2 regions of the Arthrobacter sp. zg-Y919 genome follow, and region 1 is predicted to be linked to the other one. Evidence: predicted binding sites of a transcription regulator. Region 1 holds the regulator's gene; the other holds the start of a gene.

Region 1 (7,387 bases):
TCGAGGACGTCACCGAGGTTGAATACCGCCAGCTGCGGCTGGAGCGGGTTGTCCTCGCCGGACTCTGGAGCGAAGGCACTTCCGCCGACGCGGAGAACTCCTTGAAGGAACTCGCCGCCCTGGCGGAGACCGCGGGCTCGGAAGTCCTCGACGGAATCATCCAGCGCCGCCAGAAGCCGGACCCCGGCACCTTCCTCGGCTCCGGCAAGGCCCAGGAACTCAAAGAGATCGTGATGGCCACCGGAGCGGACACTGTCATCGTGGACAGCGAACTGGCTCCGTCCCAGCGCCGCGGGCTGGAAGACATCGTCAAGGTCAAGGTCATCGACCGGACGGCACTCATCCTGGACATCTTCGCCCAGCACGCCAAGTCCCGCGAGGGCAAGGCCCAGGTCGAGCTGGCCCAGCTGGAATACCTCCTTCCGCGCCTGCGCGGCTGGGGTGAATCCATGTCCCGCCAGGCAGGCGGCCAGGTCGGCAGCGCCAGCGCAGGTATGGGTTCGCGCGGTCCCGGTGAAACGAAGATCGAACTGGACCGCCGGAAGATCCGCACCCGGATGGCGAAACTGCGCCGCGAAATTGCGGCCATGAAACCGGCACGCGAAACCAAGCGGGCCAACCGCCACCGCAACTCCGTGCCCTCGGTAGCCATCGCCGGCTACACCAACGCGGGCAAGTCCTCGCTGCTCAACCGGCTCACCGATGCCGGCGTGCTGGTGGAGAATGCCCTCTTTGCCACCCTGGATCCCACCATCCGCAAGGCCCAGACCGAAGACGGCATTGGCTACACGCTGGCGGACACCGTCGGCTTTGTCCGGTCGCTGCCCACCCAGCTGGTCGAAGCCTTCCGGTCGACGCTGGAGGAAGTGGCCGACGCAGACCTCATCCTGCACGTGGTTGATGCCTCGCATCCGGACCCGGAGGGCCAGATTGCGGCCGTCCGTACGGTCCTGGCCGAGGTGGACGCCCGCAAGGTCCCCGAAATCATCGTGCTGAACAAGGCCGACGCCGCTGATCCGTTCGTCCTGGAACGGCTGCGTCAGCGCGAGTCCCGGCACGTAGTGGTTTCCGCCCGCACCGGTGAAGGCATCCCCGAGCTGATGCAGGCGATTTCCGAGGGGATTCCGCGCCCGGGTGTCGACCTTGAATTGCTGGTGCCCTACGAGCGCGGCGACGTTGTCTCCCGGCTTCACCAGCAGGACGCCGAAATCCTCGCCCTGGAACACGGCGAGGAGGGCACCCGGCTGCATGTGAAGGTCCGTGAAGGACTGGCAGCGGAGCTGGAGCCGTTCGTGGCCCATGGGTAGGAAAGGCACGCAGGGGCCGGAGCAGGTCCTGGAACTGCTCGACACCGCGGTGTCGGCCATGGGCGGGCAAAACCGCCCGGGCCAGCACGAGATGGCCCGGCAGGTGGCTGAGGCCATCGAGTCCGGCGACCACCTGCTGGTACAGGCGGGCACCGGTACCGGTAAGTCCCTGGCGTACCTCATTCCGTTGATTGCCCATGCCCTAGAGAGCGACAAGCCGGCCCTGGTCTCGACCGCGACCCTCGCCCTGCAGGCCCAGATTGTGGGGCGTGACCTTCCGCGCCTGCTGAAGACCCTCGAGCCGCAGCTTCCGCGGGAGGTTGATGTGGCGCTGCTCAAAGGCCGCAGCAATTACGTCTGCCTGCACAAGACCGGCGGCGGCTTCCCCGAAGAAGATGAAGCCGGGACGCTGTTTATGATGGGCGGCGAGCAGGCCGTCACGCACCCGGTACCGGCCGGCGGGCCCACCTCGGCGCTGGGGCGCGACGTCGTCCGCCTGCAGGAATGGGCGCAGGAGACCGAAACCGGTGACCGGGATGAGCTGCTGCCCGGTGTCAGCGACCGTGCCTGGCGCCAGGTGTCCGTCACCTCCATGGAATGCCTGGGCGCGCAAAAGTGCCCGGTGGCGGATTTGTGCTTCAGCGAACGTGCCCGGGCCAAGGCCGCCGAGGCCGACCTGGTCATCACGAACCACGCCATGCTGGCCATCAGTGCCTTTGAAGGACTCGCTGTCCTGCCCGATTACGACGTGGTGGTGATTGACGAGGCCCACGAACTGCAGGACCGCGTCACCGGTGCCGTCACCGGGCAGCTCTCCGGAACCATCATCTCCGCCGCCGTCTCGGCCGCACGCAAGCACACCTCCGCCACGATGGAGCCCCTGGCTGCAGCGGGCCGGGCGTTCGACCAGGTCTTTGCCCCGGTTCCCTCCGGCCTGCTGGCCGCCGGGTTGTCCGAAGACCAGGAACTGGTGCTGGGCCAGGTCCGCGAAGCGTGCCGCACGGCCCTGTCGGATTCCAAGCCGGAAGGTTCGGACAGCGTGGACGGCGGGCGGCAGATGGCCCGTTCCCGGCTCATGGCGGTTCTGGAACTGTGCGAACGCGTCCTCGACGCCGTGAACTCGGGTGAGGTGCTCTGGGCCTCGCGCGCAAGCACCTTCACACCCGGAGCCGGCTACACAGCTCCGGAGGAAGATGCACCACCCACCCTCAACGTGGCACCGCTGTCCGTGGCCGGACGGCTGCGTGAAGGCCTCTTCGACGGGCACACCGTAGTGCTGACGTCGGCCACACTGGCCATCGGCGCGGAGTTCGGCCCGGTGGCCGGAGCCCTGGGGCTGCTGGGTGCCGGTGCACCCAAATGGACCGGCACCGACGTCGGCAGTCCATTCGACTATCCCCGACAGGGTGTCCTGTATGTGGCCAAGGACCTGCCGAAGCCGGGGCGCGGCACGTCCCCGCAGCAGCTGGACGAGCTGGAGGCGCTGATCACGGCCTCCGGCGGGGGAGCACTGGGCTTGTTCTCCTCCCGCCGCGCCGCCGAAGAAGCGGCGGAAGCCATGCGCAAACGCGTGGACTTCCCGATCCTCTGCCAGGGGGAGTCCACCATGTCCGCCCTGGTGCAGCAGTTCGCCGACGACGACGAAACGTGCCTGTTCGGCACCATGTCCCTGTGGCAGGGAGTGGACGTTCCCGGTGCTTCCTGCCGGTTGGTGATCATGGACCGGATTCCGTTCCCGCGCCCTGATGATCCGTTGATGACCGCGCGGACGCGGGCCGTGGCCAAAGCGGGTGGGAACGGCTTTATGAGCGTTTCAGCCACCCATGCCGCGGTCCGCCTGGCCCAGGGAGCTGGACGCCTGATCCGGGCGTCCGGGGATAAGGGCGTAGTCGCGGTGCTCGACTCACGCCTGGCGACGGAACGGTACGGAAGCTTCCTGCGGGCAGCGCTGCCGCCCTTCTGGGCGACTACTGACCGTTCCGTGGTGCTGAAGGCGCTGCAGCGGCTTGCCGCGGAACCGGCAGGCGCGGGGAAGTAGAAACGCAAAAAGCAGCGCCGCCGGAGACCGGCGGCGCTGCTTTTGAGTTGTCCTCCTAGGTGGCCGCGTCCTCTTGAACGAACGCCTAGAGCGAACGCATGACGCTGACAACCTTGCCCATGATGGTGGCTTCGTCACCGAGGATGGGTTCGTAGCGGGTGTTCTGCGGCAGCAGCCAGGTGTGTCCATTACGCTGCCGGAACGTCTTCACGGTGGCCTCATCTTCGAGGAGTGCGGCAACAATGTCGCCGTTTTCGGCGGTGGGCTGACGGCGCACCACCACCCAGTCCCCGTCGCAGATGGCGGCATCCACCATGGAGTCTCCGGCGACCCGGAGCATAAAAAGATCACCGTGTCCGACCAGCTGGCGCGGAAGGGGAACCACCTCTTCAACCTGCTGGTCCGCAAGGATAGGACCGCCGGCGGCGATGCGTCCCACCAGCGGCACCATGGCCGTGTCGATGGCGGTGGTGAGGTCGGGAACGCTCTGCGAACCCGCAGAGCGGTTGGCACCGTCCATGCGGGACACGGAGCCGTCCTTTGACGCAGCCTTACCGCCGGTGCCGGCGCTGTCTGCCGTGTCGGCGCCTCCCCGGCGCGGGGAGCCGTCACGGAGCAGGAGCGGAACCAGGATCTCCATGGCGCGCGGGCGCTTGGGATCGCGGCGGATGTAGCCGAGCTTTTCCAGCTGGCTCAGCTGGTGGGTGACGCTCGACAGGCTGGCCAGCCCAACGATGTCGCCGATTTCCCGCATTGACGGGGGATAACCGTTGGTATTCACCGAGCGCTGGATGGTCTCCAGGATCTTGGTCTGCCGGGCAGTGAGGCCCTTGGTGCGCCCCGCCGGCGCGGGCGCGGCAGAGGAGGGGGTGCTGCCATTGGTAACACGGGCCACGTCGGCTTCCCTTCACAGTCGGCCTGCGGATGCGGGCCGGATGGTTCTAGCGGTGTATCTGGGTCTGTGCTGCTGAGATGCTGTGCTGCTGCTGCGCTGCTGATGTTCGCTGCAGCTGGGTTTTGCTGTTCTGTCCTGCTGACTTTGGCGTGCCGGCCCCCGCCTGCCAAAGAATCGCCGAGCCGTTTTGTCAGTGGCGGATGGTTAGTTGATGTCAGCCGCTTCCTGCAGGTTCAACGCTAAGGGAGTGCAGAAGATTTTTCAAACATATATTCGAGCGAGTCTCGACAATGTTCGTAGATAAGTGCTAGAAATGTTCGAGTACACGTTAGAACGTATGTTCGACTACGGCCCGCCGACACCTCGTCGGGCTCACCAGATGTTCGAATGCAGTTTCGAGCCACAGTATTTTCCCGGTGCTCTTGCGGGAGATGCGGGGGACCGGCATTGCTGCTTTTCGGACCGGAAAGGTATTGACATGTCAGTACACGTACTTCCCTTTGCATCCGCACACAGCCACGCTCCTGCCCGCAATCATGCTGCTGCCCGCAGCCTTGCTCCTGCTGCATCCGCTGAATCCGCGCCGCTCCGCCTCACCCGCCGCGGCCGCCTGATCCTGGTCGGTGCACCCCTGATGCTCGCAGCCGCTGCCCTGCTGGCTTTCCTGGGCTTCTTCACTGCGCCCGCCATGGCCTCCGGCGGCTCCCCGGAGCAGACCCGCACCATCCAGGTGGGCGTCTCAGCAGGCGACTCTCTGTGGTCCCTTGCCACGGAGTTCGCCCCGGACCGTGACCCCCGCACCGTGGTGGCTGACATTGTGGAACTGAACAACCTGGACAACGCCACCGTTCCGGCCGGCCGCCAGCTGTACATCCCCGTTTCCCGCTGACCTTCGCCCCCTATGACGTTTTCCGGCGGTCTGCAGGACCCGGATGCAGCTCCCCGGGCAGGGCGTCCTAAGCTGTAGGGGTGAATGAACAGCTGGAAAACCTGAACCGACTTCCCCTGCGAGACGATCTGCGCGGCCTCACCCCTTACGGTGCCCCGCAGCTGGATGTGCCGGTTCTGCTGAACGTGAACGAAAATACCCATGGACTTCCGGATCATGTGCGCCGGGCCATTCTGGCGGAGATTGAATCCGTCGTTTCCGGCCTGAACCGGTATCCGGACCGGGAATTCACCGAGCTGCGGGAAAACCTGGCCAAATACCTCGGCCACGGACTGACGGCCGGGAATATCTGGGCCGGCAACGGTTCCAATGAAGTGCTGCAGCAGATCCTGCAGGCCTTCGGCGGTCCCGGCCGGACCGCCATGAGTTTCCCGCCCACCTACTCGATGTATCCGCTGCTCTCCAGCGGCACCGGCACCGCCTACGTCACCGGAACCCGGGAAGCGGACTTTTCCCTGACCCCCGAATCTGCCGCGGAGCAGATCCGGGCGCAGGCACCGCACATCATCATCCTGTGCACCCCGAACAACCCGACAGGCACTGCCCTGGGTCTGGACGTCATCGAAGCCGCCTACGAGGCCGGCCGGGCGTCCAATGCAATCGTGGTGGTGGATGAGGCGTACGCGGAGTTCTCCCACGCGGATACCCCCAGTGCCCTGCAGCTTCTGCCCGGACGGGAACGGCTGATCGTTTCCCGCACCATGTCCAAGGCGTTCGCCCTGGCCGGAGCCCGCATCGGTTACCTGGCTGCCGCCCCGCAGATTACCGACGCACTGCGCCTGGTCCGGCTGCCCTACCACCTGTCCGCCATCACACAGGCCACGGCCAACGCCGCCCTCACGCATTCCGATGCTCTCCTCGCGAACGTCGAGGACATCAAAGGCCAGCGGGACCGGATCGTGGAGGAGCTCCGCGGTCTGGGACTCTCCCCGGCCCCCTCGGATGCAAACTTTGTGCTGTTCGGCGGGATGGAGAACCCCCGCGCCGTATGGGAAGGCCTGCTCGAATCCGGAGTGCTGGTCCGGGACATCGGTATTGAAGGCCATCTGCGCGTCACCGCCGGTACCGAAGCCGAGACAACGGCGTTCCTGGACCGGCTGCGGGAACTGCTTTCAGCCTGAGTATCCGGACGCGCCCGTGTACGGGAAAACCTGTCCAATGCCGGACGTTTCGGGGAGTCCGTACGTTCGGGACTAAACTGATGTCCTGCCGGAGCTTTGCCTATTGCCCCGGCCCCAACCTTCGTGAAGGAACCCCATGACCGTGGAGACCGCCACCGGACGCACCGCCCGCCTCGAGCGGACCACCAGCGAGTCGTCCGTCGTCGTCGAGCTGGACCTGGACGGCACCGGCCGCGCCGACATCAGCACGTCCGTACCGTTCTACGACCACATGCTGACCGCGCTGGCCAAGCACTCACTGATGGACCTCACGGTCCGGGCCACCGGCGATACCCACATCGACGTCCACCACACGGTGGAGGACATTGCCATCACCCTCGGCGAGGCCCTGAAGGTTGCCCTGGGCAGCAAGGCCGGCATCCGGCGGTTCGGCGAAGCCACCGTACCCCTGGACGAGGCACTGGCCAACGCCGTCGTCGACATTTCCGGGCGCCCGTACCTGGTGCACACCGGGGAGCCCGCGGGCCAGGAGTACCACCTCATCGGGGGACACTTCACCGGATCGCTCACCCGGCACGTCTTTGAGGCCATCGCTTTGCATGCCCAGATCTGCCTGCACATGCGGGTCCTGGGCGGGCGCGATCCGCACCACATCGTCGAGGCCCAGTTCAAGGCCTTCGCCCGCGCACTGCGTGCGGCCGTCGAGTCCGATCCGCGCGTTGAGGGCATCCCCTCGACGAAGGGAGCACTGTGAGTCCCCGTAACGTCACCGTTCTGGACTATGGTTCCGGCAACATCCGTTCGGCCGTGCGTGCCCTGGAGCACGCCGGCGCCAACGTCACCCTCAGCGCCAAACCCGATGACGTGCTGAACGCCGATGGCCTGGTGGTGCCCGGCGTCGGAGCCTTCGCTGCGGTAATGCAGGGCCTGAAGGATGTTGACGCCATCCGCATGATCGGGCGCCGCGTAGCCGGCGGCCGGCCGGTGCTCGGTATCTGCGTGGGCCTGCAGGTCCTCTTCGATGAAGGAGTGGAACACGGCGTCCGGACCAAGGGCATGGGCGAATGGCCCGGAGTG
Region 2 (7,387 bases), 510 kb from region 1:
GCCGCCATGCAACAATTCGTCGAGGAAGCGGAGGCCAAGCTTCGTGACATTGAAAACCGTCAAGCCAACGTGCGCACGGGTTATGTCTACGTCATCTCCAATCTTGGCGCCTTTGGGGACCGCATAGTGAAAATCGGAATGACCCGGAGGCTCGAGCCCACGGAACGCATTCGAGAACTCAGTGGCGCCGGCGTACCGTTCCTCTACGATATCCATGTCCTTTTTTTCAGTGAGGACGCGGCGGCTCTGGAGGCCCAGCTCCATCGGGAATTCGAGTCCCGGCGGGTTAATAAAGTCAACCTCAGACGTGAGTTCTTCTATGCTTCCCCTGCCGAAGTCAAAGAAGCGGTCAAACGGCTGGTGGGCGTAACCACTTTGGAATTCAAGGAAGAATCGGAAGCCAGTGAGTTCAGGCTCAGCCTGTCGCTAATGGAAGGTGTGTAGTGGGATTTAAGAAGAGCACGTCGATCAGACTGATGCCGGGGGTCACCGTGCGGGTTTCCAACGCGGGTGTCAGTGCCTATGCAGGGCGGACAAAGGTGGCTGGAACATCTGCGTCGCCAAAAAGGCCTGCCGCCCGGACCGCCCCTCGCCGCAACCCTGCGCCGGCTCCCGCGACCCGGCCTGCGCCTGCGCCTAAACCCGGCTTGCTGGCTCCGAAGGAAGAGAAGGCACTTTATGCCTACGCAATCTCCCAGCAGGCGCCCGGCCTTGATCCCCAAGTGATGCAGCATCCCGTGTACGGACATGCCGCCGCAGCAGTACTGGGACTCCAGCAGTTTCGAGCCGGTAATGACGAGGCCTGCGCGGCGCAGCTGCGGAGCGCGATCCACGGCCCGGCACCGATTGAATCCAACCCGTTCGTCCTCAAATACCTGTCCGGATTCATTTACGACTTGGAGATCGCCGGCGGGGTGGTTGTGAGCCTGCCGTTGACGAACGCCGCGTTGACGTTGGTCCTGGCTGAAGCTCTGCAGGCGTTGCAGAGGGATACTGAAGCAATCCAGTATGTCGAACAGTTGGATCCGACCTACCCTGCATTGCTCAGCCTCACCGAGCTCTATTCTGACCGGCAGGACTGGGATGAGATTCTGCGTCTGACGGACCGCGTGCCCGTAGATTCCGAAGTCACCGCCCTGCTGGCCATCTTGAGATCCCAGGCTCACCTCGAACTCGGTCAGCTGGTCGCAGCAAAGGAGTGTTTGAAAGCACTGACGGCGAGTAAGAAGTACTCCGAAAATATTCGGTTCAAAGCCTTGGTGCACCGTTCCAATATCAGTCTGGCAGAGAAGGCCTATGGGCGGGCTGTCGCAGATCTGGAGAAGATCCTGGCTGAGAATTCCCAGGTGCCGGGAATCCGTGAAGCGATCGCTGAAATCAATCAGGAAAAACTTGATGCCGAAAGGCAAAAGGTTAATGCTGCAGCGGAAAAAGCTGCCGAGGCACAGCGCCTTCGCGACCAAAAAGCTGCCGAGGCACAGCGCCTTCGCGACCAAAAAGCCGCTGAGGCAGAACGCCGGCGTGAAGAAAAAGCCGCTGACGCGCAGCGCCTTCGAGCCGAAAAATCAGCCGCGAAGCTTGCTCAAAATAACGCGCCGCTGATTCAGACCGGAGTGATCAGCCTGAGCGACGACGGTGCGGATGCACCCCCGGAAGACCGGGCCTCGAATACAGCGAGCAAACCAACAACGAAATCACCCGGCTTTTACCCTGATCCAGAAGGAGTGGCGCCCTTCCGCTACTGGGACGGTGACTCCTGGACCTCCCGGGTGCGCATGACGCAGTAGCCCGGGCAGGCCTAGGATCCTCACAGCGCAACGCAGCCTTGCGCCTACCCCTCGGGGCGGCTGCGGTTGTAGCTGTCGGCCCGCTCCTGGCCGCTCAGTTCCGCAATGGCATCCATAACTCGGTCGGTGGCCTGCCTGCGGGCGGGTAGGGCGTGCTCCGGGCCGGTCTTCTGGAAATACAGCGGCTGCCCGACTTTAAGGGTGAAATGTCCGGGCTTTACCGTTTTCCGTCCGGCCGGCTGCAGCTTCTCCGTGCCGATCAGCCCGACCGGCACCACCGGCGCCCCGGAAGTGAGGGCAAGCCAGCCGACGCCGGTCCGGCCGCGGTACAGCAGCCCGTCGCGTGAGCGGGTGCCTTCCGGGTAGATGCCGACCCCGCCGCCGTCCTCCAGGATGTCCAGCAGGGTCTTGAGGGCGGCGACGCTGGCCGCCTGCTGGTCGCGCTGCACCGGAATGGATCCCACGCCCTCGAAGAAACTCTTCATGGCCAGCCCCTTCAGGCCGGTGCCGGTGAAGTATTCCGCCTTGGCGAAGAACCCCACGCGCCGCGGCAGCAGCGCCTGGACCAGGACACTGTCCAGGAAGGACAGGTGGTTGCAGGCCACGATGAACGGGCCGCGGACCGGGACGTGTTCGAGTCCGGTCACGGTGGGACGGCACAGTCCGGCGACAAGGCCGCGGGTGCTTGCACGGGTCAGGTTATACAGAACCATTCAGGGCCGCTCCGTTCCGTGCGTAGCCCAGCACTGCGTCCACGAGTTCCTCCGCGGTGTCGACGACGGCGGCTGCCCCCGCCGCCTGCAGCTCACCCTCGGCGGCGAAGCCCCAGGAGACGCCAATGCATCCGAGACCGTTGGCCGCCGCACCCTCGACATCGTGCCGCCGGTCCCCGATCATCACGGCACGGTCGTAGGAATCCGCATGCCGGTCGAGGGCCGCCCGGATGATGCTCCGCTTCCCGTCCAGGGCGGCTGCCGCCTGCTCATCGGCCGGTGAGCCGTGCACGGAGCCGAAAAGGTTGCCCATGCCCTGAACTTCCAGCAGCTCCACGGCGAGGTGCTCTGGTTTCTGGGTCGCGACAGCGACGGTCATGTCCCTGCGCAGCAGTTCCACTGCCCGCTGGATGCCGGGATAGGGCCGGCTCTGTGCCATCCCGGACTCCCGGTAGCCCTGCCGGTAGTGCCGGATGACGGCTTCAAGACGGTCGCCGGGCACGCGTGCGATGTCCCGCAGGGAGGTCACCAGCGAAGGGCCCACCATGCGCTGCAGATCCGCCTCCGGGGGCACCGGCAGGCCGCAGGCGGCCAGCGCGGAACTGATACCGCCGGTGATGGCACCCGCCGGATCAACCAGCGTTCCATCGAGATCGAAAAGCACCAAGGTCCGGGGAGAAGTCACGGGCCTTAGTTTGGCATACCGGAGCAGGCTTAGGGAAAAAGATATACGCGCCCAAGAATATGTTCTGATGCCGGGGCGGCAAATATGCCCGGATCCGGAATACACGAAGGCCGGCGCCCGACCCCGGAGGGGCAGACACCGGCCTTCACCTGTTTCTACGGGTTCAGGATCTCCGCGAGGAACGTTGCGGTGTGGCTCCCCTCGACCTTGGCGACCTTCTCCGGGGTGCCCGAAGCGACCACCTTGCCGCCGCCGGTACCACCGTCGGGGCCGAGGTCGATGATCCAGTCGGCGCTCTTGATCACGTCGAGGTTGTGCTCGATGGTGATCACTGTGTTGCCCTTGTCCACCAGGCCCTGCAGGACTTCCAGCAGCTTGCGGACATCCTCGAAGTGCAGGCCCGTGGTGGGCTCGTCCAGGACGTAGATACTGCGGCCGTTGGACCGCTTCTGCAGCTCGCTGGCGAGCTTCACGCGCTGTGCTTCGCCGCCGGAGAGCGTGGTGGCCGGCTGGCCCAGCCGGACGTAGCCCAGGCCCACGTCCACCAGGGTGTTCAGGTGCCGGGAAATGGGACCGAAGGCGGCGAAGAACTCCGCGGCTTCCTCGATCGGCATGTCCAGCACTTCGGCAATGTTCTTGCCCTTGTAGTGCACTTCCATGGTTTCCCGGTTGAACCGGGCGCCGTGGCAGACCTCGCAGGGCACATACACGTCGGGGAGGAAGTTCATCTCGATCTTCAGCGTGCCGTCGCCGTGGCAGGCTTCGCAGCGGCCGCCCTTGACGTTGAAGGAGAAACGGCCCGGCAGGTAGCCCCGCACCTTCGCCTCGTTGGTCTCGGCGAAGAGCTTGCGGATGTGGTCCCAGACGCCGGTGTAGGTGGCGGGGTTGGACCGTGGGGTACGTCCGATGGGGCTCTGGTCCACGTGGATGACCTTGTCCAGCTGCTCCAGGCCCTCCACGCGGGTGTGCCGGCCGGCCACGTGCTTGGCGCCGTTGAGCTTGTTCGCCATCGTCTTGTAGAGGATGTCGTTGATCAGCGTGGACTTGCCCGACCCGCTGACGCCGGTGACGGCGGTGAAGACGCCCAGCGGGACGTCCACGTTCAGGTTCTGCAGGTTGTTTTCCCGGGCGCCCACGATCTTCAGCTGGCGTGACTTGTCCACCTTGCGCCGCTTCGCCGGGATCTCGATCTTCTTCCGGCCGGAGAGGTACGCACCGGTGATGGAGCGTTCGTTGGTGAGCAGCTCGGCCAACGGGCCGGAGTGCACCACCTCGCCGCCGCGCTCACCGGCGCCGGGGCCGACGTCGACAATCCAGTCCGCTTCCTGGATGGTGTCCTCATCGTGTTCGACGACGATCAGGGTATTGCCCAGGCTGCGCAGCCGGATCAGGGTGTCGATCAGGCGCCGGTTGTCCTTCTGGTGCAGGCCGATCGACGGCTCATCCAGGACGTAGAGCACGCCCACGAGTCCCGAACCGATCTGCGTGGCCAGGCGGATGCGCTGGGCCTCTCCGCCGGACAGTGTGGCGGCCGGGCGGTTCAGGCTCAGGTATTCCAGGCCGACGTCGAGCAGGAAGGTCAGGCGGGCCTGGATCTCCTTGAGCACCTGGTTGGCGATCTGCGCTTCGCGTCCGGTGAGGACCAGGGTGTTGAGGAAGTCCGCGGCTTCGCGCAGCGGCAGGGCGCTGATCTCGGCGATGTTGCGGCCGTTGATCAGCACGGACAGGGACGCGGGGTTCAGCCGCGCTCCCCCACATTCGGGGCAGGCAATTTCCCGCATGTACTCTTCGTACCGGTCGCGGGCGTGGTCCGATTCGGTTTCCCCGTGCTTGCGGTGGATGTACTGGATGACGCCTTCGAAGCCGGTGCTGTATTTGCGTTCGCGGCCGAAGCGGTTGCGGTACTGGACCACCACCTTATGGTCCTTGCCGTTGAGCACGGCCTCCCGGACCTTGGGGGTCAGCTTCTTCCACGGCGTATCCATGGAGAAGCCCATGTCCTTGGACAGGCCCTCGAGCAGCCGGTTCCAGTATTCGGTGGTGGCGGTGCCCAGCGACCAGGGGGCGATGGCGCCTTCGGCCAGGGACTTGGAGGGGTCCGGAACGATCAGGTCCTCATCCACCTCCAGCCGGGAGCCGATGCCGGTGCAGACCGGGCAGGCACCGAACGGGTTGTTGAAGGAGAAGGACCGCGGCTCGATTTCGTCGATGGCCAGCGGGTGCTCGTTCGGGCAGGCCAGATTCTCGGAGAAGGTGCGGGTACGCTCGCTGCTGTCTTCGGGCAGGTCCACGAAGTCGACGACCACGCGGCCGTCGGCCAGGCCGAGGCCGGTTTCCACGGAGTCCGTGAGGCGCTGCCGGATGCCGTCCTTGGCCACCAGGCGGTCCACAACCACTTCAATGTTGTGCTTGTACTGCTTGCCCAGCTTCGGCGGATCGGAGAGCTGGATCTGCTTACCGTCCACCCGGGCACGGGAGTAGCCCTTGGCGGCGAGCTCCTTGAACAGGTCGACGAACTCGCCCTTCCGGCCGCGGACCACCGGGGCAAGGATCTGGAAGCGGGTGCCCTCTTCCAGTTCGAGGAGCTGGTCCACGATCTGCTGAGGTGTCTGCCTGCTGACAGGCTCGCCGCAGACCGGGCAGAAGGGACGGCCCACACGGGCCCAGAGCAGGCGCATGTAGTCGTGGATCTCGGTGATGGTGCCCACCGTGGACCGGGGGTTCTTGCTGGTGGACTTCTGGTCGATCGAGACCGCGGGCGAGAGGCCCTCGATGAAGTCGACGTCGGGCTTATCCACCTGGCCCAGGAACATGCGGGCGTAGGCGGACAGCGACTCGACGTACCGCCGCTGGCCTTCGGCGAAGATCGTGTCGAATGCGAGGGAGGATTTACCCGAGCCGGACAGGCCGGTGAACACGATCATGGCGTCCCGCGGCAGGTCCAGGTCGACGTTGCGGAGGTTGTGCTCGCGCGCGCCTTTCACTACCAGGCGGGATAGGTCATTGGCTTTATGCGGCACGAACGTGGTGTCCGCCGTCGGAAGAGTCGATTTAGGCACGTTTTCCACTGTAGTTCAAACGCCCATTCGAAAAAGTATTCGACCCCCCGGGTTTCGCCGCGGGCGAAGCGCCAGCCGGTCCGGCGCGTTGCGCATTCGTACTAGCGGTTTACGCAGTAGCGCACGTAGTAGTAGATGGCCCCTCCATTGCGCCAAGCCGTGGCATCGATGAGCTTCTCCAAACGGCCCACCTTGTCCTCCGCCGCCGTCAGGATGCGGCGTGGAAGACGGCCGACATCCGCAAAGTGGTTCGCCCATGCAAGCGAGGAACCGGCAAATTCGACGGCTGCCGTCAACTGTTCCCGCACGCCTTCCTCGGTGGCCGCGCCATAGGGTGATGCTGCGAGCAATTCCTGTGCCTTCGCACGGTCAGCTGCATCACTGTTCATGACCTCGGCAAAAACCGAACACACGGTATCCCTCAGAACAGTCTCTGTGGCGTCGTCCATGTGTTTTACCAAATACTCGGGGGGCGTTATCTCCCGCCGCCAGGAGGCCCGCATAATCTGCAGTGTCTCCTCGCGGAACGTGGAGGTCCACCCCTCCGGTACCGCGATTTGTCTGGCAAGTGCATTCAAAACGGCGGAACGCTGCGTTGCGGCCTCAACCACTGCACGCTCTTCGGCGCTAAGTCCGGACTGCTCGATCTCCCGAAGGAGATCGTCAAGCCGCTGACTGGCAGTTCTCAATTCTGCGGGACCAGCGGCAGCATGTATCGCCTGTAAGGCATCGTCCGAGGTGTTTCTCACGGCACCTAAATTCGAGATCCCGCCGCAGCTGGCTCCTCCGCTGCTAAACAAGACCAGGACAGCCAGAACCGCAGTCTGTACGCGGGTGGACCGTTTCGGAGTCGAATCCATGGCGCATCACCTCTCGACGATGGCCGTTGGCTTACACCTCGGATCCCCGATTGTCTACAGAATCAGCGACACTTTCGCCGCCGCCAGGGTCACGAAGCTAGTGCAGCGCCGCCCGCAGGAAGGACACGGCCTCGTCCTCGGAGACGCCGTTGGCCCGGACTGATCTGGCATACACTGCGGCAGCTGCGGCCACCCGGCTGCGGCCGCTGTCGCCGCCCGCCGCGACAACCGTGCCGGCGCGGGACCGGGTGGTGACCACCTGCGCCTGCTCCAGTTCACGGTA

The links. The regulator LexA, encoded in region 1, represses DNA repair genes until DNA is damaged. The targets are predictions, from matches to a motif close to TCGAACANNTGTTCGA.
Region 2: a site for LexA is predicted at 6,272-6,287, ahead of uvrA (excinuclease ABC subunit UvrA). Genes of this name have one in related genera too.

Annotation. Positions count from the first base shown of each region.
Region 1 covers NZ_CP126242.1:1,050,762-1,058,148, forward strand. Annotated here, with positions in the region: gene hflX (GTPase HflX) at 1-1,307, shown strand, start outside; gene QNO10_RS04980 (ATP-dependent DNA helicase) at 1,300-3,345, shown strand; gene lexA (transcriptional repressor LexA) at 3,431-4,240, opposite strand; gene QNO10_RS04990 (LysM peptidoglycan-binding domain-containing protein) at 4,719-5,129, shown strand; gene QNO10_RS04995 (histidinol-phosphate transaminase) at 5,210-6,310, shown strand; gene hisB (imidazoleglycerol-phosphate dehydratase HisB) at 6,447-7,064, shown strand; gene hisH (imidazole glycerol phosphate synthase subunit HisH) at 7,061-7,387, shown strand, end outside.
Region 2 covers NZ_CP126242.1:1,561,820-1,569,206, forward strand. Annotated here, with positions in the region: gene QNO10_RS07395 (SNIPE associated domain-containing protein) at 1-444, shown strand, start outside; gene QNO10_RS07400 (DUF2510 domain-containing protein) at 726-1,787, shown strand; gene QNO10_RS07405 (lysophospholipid acyltransferase family protein) at 1,832-2,500, opposite strand; gene QNO10_RS07410 (HAD hydrolase-like protein) at 2,487-3,185, opposite strand; gene uvrA (excinuclease ABC subunit UvrA) at 3,341-6,244, opposite strand; gene QNO10_RS07420 (hypothetical protein) at 6,346-6,993, opposite strand; gene QNO10_RS07425 (GntR family transcriptional regulator) at 7,202-7,387, opposite strand, start outside.